Regions from separate parts of the Pseudomonas sp. YA1 genome, predicted to be linked through region 2. Evidence: predicted binding sites of a transcription regulator. Region 2 holds the regulator's gene; the other holds the start of a gene.
What was found. Region 2 encodes FliA, which starts transcription of late flagellar genes. Its sites were predicted from a motif close to CTAAAGTTTNNNNNNNNNNNGCCGNTAA; they were not measured.

Region 1 (3,671 bases), on a different contig from region 2:
ACCGTTTCCGCCAACCTCCGTGCGGGTCGGCCCGGCATTCGCTTCAATCCGTCCTACGCCGAGATGGGCCTGCGCAGCCACGTTTCCGGTTCGGTCGACCTGAACCTCGAAGAGCTGATCGATCGCAAGGTCTTCCGCTTCATGGGCGATGCCGCCGCTTACGCCTACCTGGCGATGGAGCAGGCGATCAAGGACTCCGGCCTGACTCCGGAACAGATTTCCAACCCCCGCACCGGCCTGATCGCCGGCTCCGGCGGCGCTTCCACCCTGAACCAGATGGAAGCCATCGATACCCTGCGCGAGAAAGGCGTCAAGCGCATCGGCCCATACCGCGTGACCCGCACCATGGGCAGCACCGTATCGGCCTGCCTGGCCACGCCGTTCCAGATCAAGGGCGTCAACTACTCGATCTCCTCCGCCTGCGCCACCAGCGCGCATTGCATCGGCCAGGCCATGGAACAGATCCAGCTGGGCAAGCAGGACGTGGTCTTCGCCGGCGGCGGCGAAGAGGAACACTGGAGCCAGAGCTGCCTGTTCGACGCCATGGGCGCCCTCTCCACCCAGTACAACGAAACGCCGGAAAAGGCCTCCCGCGCCTACGACGCCAAGCGTGACGGCTTCGTCATCGCCGGCGGCGGCGGCATGGTGGTGGTCGAGGAGCTGGAGCATGCGCTCAAGCGCGGCGCCAAGATCTACGCCGAGATCGTCGGCTACGGCGCCACCTCCGACGGCTACGACATGGTCGCCCCGAGCGGCGAAGGCGCGATCCGCTGCATGCAGCAGGCGCTGGCCACCGTCGACGCGCCGATCGACTACCTGAACACCCACGGCACCTCCACCCCGGTCGGCGACGTCGCCGAGATCCGAGGCGTGCGCGAAGTGTTCGGCGACAAGGCGCCGGCCATCAGCTCGACGAAGAGCCTGTCCGGCCACTCGCTGGGCGCCGCCGGCGTACACGAGGCGATCTATTGCCTGCTGATGATGGAAGGCGGCTTCATCGCCGGCTCCGCCAACATCGACGAACTCGACCCGGAAGTGGCCGACCTGCCGATTCTCCGCGAGACCCGCGAGAACGCCAAGCTCGATACCGTCATGAGCAACAGCTTCGGCTTCGGCGGCACCAACGCCACCCTGGTCCTCAAGCGCTGGCAGGGTTGATTCCCTCCATCGCCGCATGAAGCGCCCTTCGGGGCGCTTTTTTGTACCCAGCGTTTCTTTACCCGAACTGCATGAACGGGCTAAACCTGGCGCCCCGCCTGCCGATAGAACTGATCAGCCCCGTCTCTCTCCTGCCCCCTGGAATCCGCCATCATGTCTTTGCGCAGTATGCCCATCGCGACCCGTGCCGCCCTGAGTTTCGCCCTGATCACCGCTCTGCTGGTCATCACCGGCATCTTTTCCCTGAACCGAATGGGTTCGCTCAACGAAGCCTCTTCGGACATCAGCGACAACTGGCTGCCTAGCGTCCGCGAAAGCGCCGAGTTGAACGTTCTGCTCGCCGAACTGCGGCAGGTGCAACTGGCCCATGTGCTGGCGGCGGACGACAGCAGCAAGCGCTTCCTGGAAAGCCGCATGACGGAAATCGGCAAGGAGCTGACCGATCGCGAGGGCGCCTACCAGCGACTGATCAGTGGTGCCGACGAGCGCTCGATCTACGAGCGCTACCTGGCTACCCGGCAGACGCTCCTGCAAAGCCAGCAGACCCTGGTGCAGATGTCGCGCAGCAAGCCGCTGGAAGAGACCCGCCAGTACACCGAAAGCACCCTGCTCGACCAGTACCGCGCCACCCAGCAGCAACTGCAGGCGCTGATCGACCTCAACGTCAAGGGCGCCAGCCAGGCCAGCCACACGGCCGATGAGGTCTATCACAGCGCCTTCGCCGCAGTGATCGGCGTGCTGCTGGTCGCCGGCCTCGCTACCGTGGTACTGGCCTGGCTGTTCACCCGCAGCATCACCCAACCGCTCGGCGAGGCGCTGCGAGTGGCCGAGGTGATCGCTTCCGGCGACCTCACCAGCCGCATCGATACCTCTGGCCGCGACGAACCGGCCAAGCTGCTGGCCGCTCTCCAGGGCATGCAGGCACAACTGCGCCAGACCATCCAGCAGATCGGCAGCTCGGCGACCCAACTGGCCTCCGCCGCGGAGGAACTCAGCGCCGTCACCGAGCAGGGCAACCGCTCGCTGACCCAGCAGAACGACGAAATCCAGATGGCCGCCACCGCGGTCAACGAGATGACCGCCGCCGTCGAGGAAGTGGCGCGCAACGCCAGCTCCACCTCGGACGCCTCGTCCGCCTCCGAGCAATCGGCGCAGAACGGACGCCAGCGGGTACTGGAGACGGTCCAGGCGATCCGCCTGATGAGCGAAGAAGTGGACAATACCTCGGCGCTGGTCGGCGGCCTGGCGGAAAAGGCCCAGGACATTTCCAAGGTCCTCGACGTGATCCGCGGTATCGCCGAACAGACCAATCTCCTGGCGCTCAACGCGGCCATCGAGGCGGCTCGCGCCGGCGAGCAGGGCCGCGGTTTCGCGGTGGTCGCCGACGAGGTTCGCGCCCTCGCCCATCGCACCCAGGAATCCACCCGCGAGATCGAGCAGATGATCGCCAACATCCAGGAAGGCACCGGCGCCGCGGTCGGCGCCATGGACAGCAGCAGCGTACGCGCCCGCAACATGCTGGAGATCGCCGAAGCCGCCGGCCTGGCGCTGAACGAGATCGCCGAGCGGGTCGGCCAGATCAACGAGCGTACCCTGGTGATCGCCAGCGCCTCCGAGCAGCAGGCCCAGGTGGCCCGCGAGGTCGACCGCAACCTGGTGAACATCCGCGACATCTCGCTGCAGACATCCGCCGGCTCCAACCAGACCGCCGCCGCCAGCCAGGAACTGTCGCAACTGGCCATCGACCTGAACAACATGGTCACCCGCTTCGTCGTCTGACCATGCCGTGCGCCGTCTCACGGCGGCGCACTTGCTGCGGTTGCCCAGCGTGGAGCCCGGGTTTTACCATGAAACCCGATCCTCTCCCCTCCGGAGCCGCCCTGATGGTCAAGCGCACCAGCCACAAGCAAGCCAGTTGTCCAGTCGCCCGCCCGCTGGACGTGATCGGTGATGGCTGGTCGATGCTCATCGTGCGCGATGCCTTCGAAGGACTGACGCGCTTCGGCGAATTCCAGAAGAGCCTCGGCCTGGCCAAGAACATCCTGGCGGCGCGCCTGCGCAACCTGGTGGAGCACGGCGTGATGGTGGCGGTCCCGGCCGAAAGCGGCAGTCACCAGGAATACCGCCTGACTGACAAGGGACGCGCGCTCTTCCCCCTGCTGGTGGCGATTCGGCAGTGGGGCGAGGACTATTTCTTCGCCCCGGACGAATCCCATGTCCGCCTGGTCGAGCGCGACAGCGGCCAGCCGGTGCCGCGCCTGCAGGTACGCGCCGGCGACGGCAGTCCGCTCGCCGCGGAAGATACCCGGGTCAGCAGGGACTGATCGAAGGACGAACAGGCTACCGTCGGCATCCGCGCGCACTCCGCCAAAACGGCGGATAACCGCGGGCGGTTATTCGCCCTGCCGCACGCAGGCAACCCTTGCCCGGGCGCCCCCGCGTTATCCACGCGACACAAGAAAACCAGCGCTTTGCATGGCTCGCGCTCAGCGCACGTCGAAGGATTTCTCCGC
Region 2 (3,671 bases):
TCTTCATCGGCGTCGAAGCTCATTCGGCTGCTCCCAGAGACGTGTTACTCGAAAGGATCGGCAGGACCGCTGTCCTGCCGGAAATACCGGCCCGGCTTTCCGGACCGACTTCAGCCCGCCCGCCGGGATCATCGGCATGACGAAGGCTGTGCCGGCAGCCCGCGGATGCCAGCGTTCAATGCTTACTTAACGGCAGCGATGCCGCAGTCTTGAGCCGGGCGGGTCAGAAACCCAGGCTGGACAGCAGATCGTCCACGTCATCCTGCCCGGACACCACATCCTCTCGTTTTTCCGCGGCGACCTGCGGCCCCTCGCCCTTGGCCGAACGCTCCAGCGCGGCCTGGTGGCGCATGCTCACGTGGTCGTGCTCGATTCCGGCGTAACGGTCCACCTGGCCGGCCATCCAGACCAGCTTCACGAGGTTGCTCTCGACCTCGGTGACCAGCTTGGTGACACGCTTGATCACCTGGCCGGTCAGGTCCTGGTAATCCTGCGCCAGCAGGATGTCATTGAGCTGCGAGGACAACTGGCCGGCGTTCTCGCCGCTGCGCACGAGGAACTGTTCGATGCGCTTGGCCAGCTCGCGGAAGCCGTCGGCGTCGATTTCCCGGCGCATGAAGCGTTGCCACTCCTGGTGCAGCTCCCGCGAATCGTCGCCCAGTTGGTTGACCAGCGGGGCGCTCTGCTCCACCAGGTCCATGGTCCGGTTGGCGGCCTTCTCGGTCATTTCCACCACGTAGGAAAGACGATCGGTGGCATCGGCGATCTGCGACATTTCCTGCGCGTGGGGGGAATGCGGGTCGATCTGGAAATCGACGATGGCGTTGTGCAGTTCGCGGGTCAGCTTGCCCACTTCCTGGTAGAGGCCACGGTCCCTGGCCTGGCTGAGCTCCTGGATCAATTGCACCGCCTGCTGGAAGTGCCCCCGTTCGAGACAGTCCACCAGTTCGCGCGCGTGTTTTTTCAGGGTCGATTCGAATTCGTCGCCCGTGGAATCGTTACCAAGCACCATGACACCCTCTTGGCCGGCTTCAGCCGTTGACCCGCTCGAAAATCTTCTCGATCTTTTCCTTCAGGACCTGAGCGGTGAAGGGTTTGACCACATAGCCGTTGACCCCGGCCTGGGCCGCTTCGATGATCTGGTCGCGCTTGGCCTCGGCGGTGACCATCAGCACCGGCAGGTGCTTGAGGCGCTCGTCGGCGCGAACCGCGCGCAGCAGATCGATGCCGGTCATGCCCGGCATGTTCCAGTCGGTGACGAGAAAGTCGAAATTGCCGCTGTGCAGCATCGGCAGCGCCGTGGTGCCGTCGTCGGCCTCGGCGGTATTGGTGAAGCCCAAGTCCCGCAAGAGGTTCTTGATGATGCGTCTCATCGTGGAAAAGTCGTCCACGATGAGAATTTTCATGTTCTTGTCCAAGTAAACCTCCGTACAGACCAGAGCGCGCCCCAGGGGACGCGCCACACATTCTTTTGCGTTAACGGTTACAAGCTGCGGTCGAGGCCGGTTCAGGCCGACCGCCAATCGGCCAGGCGCGCACGCAAACGCGCGGCGCACTGGCTGTGCAACTGGCTGACCCGCGATTCGCTGACGCCCAGTACCTCGCCGATCTCCTTGAGGTTGAGTTCCTCGTCGTAATACAACGCCAGCACCAGGCGCTCGCGCTCCGGCAACTTGGCGATGGCATCCGCCAGGGCCGCCTGAAAACGTTCGTCGAGCAGGCCGTGGATCGGTTCGTTGTGACTGAGGCTGGTGTCTTCCGGCAATCCATGTTCGCCGTCCTGCAACAGGTCGTCGAAGCTGTACAGGCGGCTGCCCTGCGTGTCGCTGAGGATGCCGTAGTAATCTTCGAGGCTCAATTGGAGTTCGGCAGCAACTTCGTGATCTTTAGCGTCGCGTCCGGTTCTCGCCTCGATCGCGCGGATCGCGTCGGTCACCATGCGCGTGTTGCGGTGCACCGAACGCGGCGCCCAGTCGCCCTTGCGGACCTCGTCGAGCATGGCCCCACGGATGCGGATGCCGGCATAGGTCTCGAAGCTGGCGCCCTTGCCGGCGTCGTATTTCTTCGCGGCCTCGAGCAGGCCGATCATGCCGGCCTGCATCAGGTCCTCCACCTGCACGCTGGCCGGCAGGCGGCCGAGCAGGTGATAGGCGATGCGCTTGACCAGTGGTGCGTAACGCTGGATCAGTTGCTCCTGGGAGTTCTGCGCTTGCGCCTTGCTATACATACGCACTCCAGAGGCCGCTGTCATACGGCCGAACCTGTCGCGGGGTGTTGGACCAGTCGTTCGACGAAGAACTCCAGGTGCCCGCGCGGGTTGGCCGGCAGCGGCCAGCTGTCGACCTTCTGCGCGACCGCCTTGAAGGCCAGGGACGCCTTCGAGCGGGGGAATGCCTCGTATACGGCTCGCTGTTTCTGCACGGCCTTGCGTACCGACTCGTCGTAAGGGATGACACCTACATACTGTAGTGCGACGTCGAGGAAACGGTCAGTGACCTTGGTCAGTTTGGCGAACAGGTTGCGTCCTTCCTGCGGGCTGTGGGCCATGTTGGCCAGGACCCGGAAGCGAGTCATGCCGTGGTCGCGGTTGAGCAGCTTGATCAGGGCGTAGGCATCGGTGATCGAGGTCGGCTCGTCGCAGACGACCAGCAGCACCTCCTGCGCGGCGCGGACGAAACTGACCACCGAATCGCCGATTCCGGCGGCAGTGTCGACGACCAGGACATCGAGGTTGTCGCTGATATCGCTGAACGCCTGGATCAGCCCCGCATGCTGCATGGGCGAGAGGTGCACCATGCTCTGCGTGCCGGAGGCCGCGGGAACGATGCGCACGCCACCGGGACCGAGGAGGAGGACATCGCGCAGTTCGCAGCGTCCCTCGATCACGTCGGCCAGGGTGCGCTTGGGCGTGAGTCCCAGCAGGACGTCGACGTTGGCCAGGCCGAGGTCGGCATCCAGCAGCATGACGCGACGGCCGAGATCGGCCAGAGCCAGTGCCAGGTTCACCGACACATTGGTCTTGCCGACGCCGCCCTTGCCGCCAGTTACTGCGATCACCTGTACGGGATGCATGCTACCCATCTGCTTCATACCTTGTGTTGTCGTCTTCCCGGAACGCCCCTTCCAGCGCTCTCCGGTATTGGCGGGAATGATGCGCCATCGTTCCCGGCCCGGCGGAAGCCACCTTCGCTTCCGTCACCCGCGCCACGCGCGGTTCTTCCCACGTCCTCAGCCGGCACGCCGCGCCGGTTGCTGGTAGAGCCCGGCGAACATCTCGGCCATGGCGTCCTCGCTGGGCTCTTCCGGTGCCTGCAGGCTCACCGCCCGGCTGACCAGTTGGTGACTGCGCGCCACCTGCAGGTCGTCCGGAATCCGCGGCCCATCCGCCAGATAGGCTACCGGGAGACGCTGGGCGATAGCCAGCGCCATCGATTCACCGAGGCTGCCCGCCTCGTCCAGCTTAGTCAGGATGCAACCCGCCAGCCCGCAGTGCCGATAGGTCTGGTAGGCCGACTTGAGCACCTGGCTCTGGCTGGTGGTGGCCATCACCAGGTAATTCTTCACGTTCAGGCTCGGCGACGCCAGTGCCTCGAGCTGCATGCGCAATGCCGGGTCGCTGGCCGGCAGGCCGGCGGTATCGATCAGCACCATGCGCTTGCGCGCCAGCGGCG

Region 1: the regulator FliA is predicted to act here: its motif matches at 1,239-1,266, upstream of AC4OR5_RS17575 (methyl-accepting chemotaxis protein).

What each region holds. Positions count from the first base shown of each region.
Region 1 is NZ_JBZWBG010000011.1:188,975-192,645, reverse strand. It holds gene fabB (beta-ketoacyl-ACP synthase I) at 1-1,158, shown strand, start outside; gene AC4OR5_RS17575 (methyl-accepting chemotaxis protein) at 1,312-2,937, shown strand; gene bosR (biofilm oxidative stress transcriptional regulator BosR) at 3,042-3,482, shown strand; gene AC4OR5_RS17565 (DUF3859 domain-containing protein) at 3,645-3,671, opposite strand, start outside.
Region 2 is NZ_JBZWBG010000008.1:245,995-249,665, reverse strand. It holds gene AC4OR5_RS13745 (chemotaxis protein CheA) at 1-23, opposite strand, end outside; gene AC4OR5_RS13740 (protein phosphatase CheZ) at 224-1,012, opposite strand; gene AC4OR5_RS13735 (chemotaxis response regulator CheY) at 1,032-1,406, opposite strand; gene fliA (RNA polymerase sigma factor FliA) at 1,508-2,251, opposite strand; gene fleN (flagellar synthesis regulator FleN) at 2,248-3,090, opposite strand; gene flhF (flagellar biosynthesis GTPase FlhF) at 3,229-3,671, opposite strand, start outside.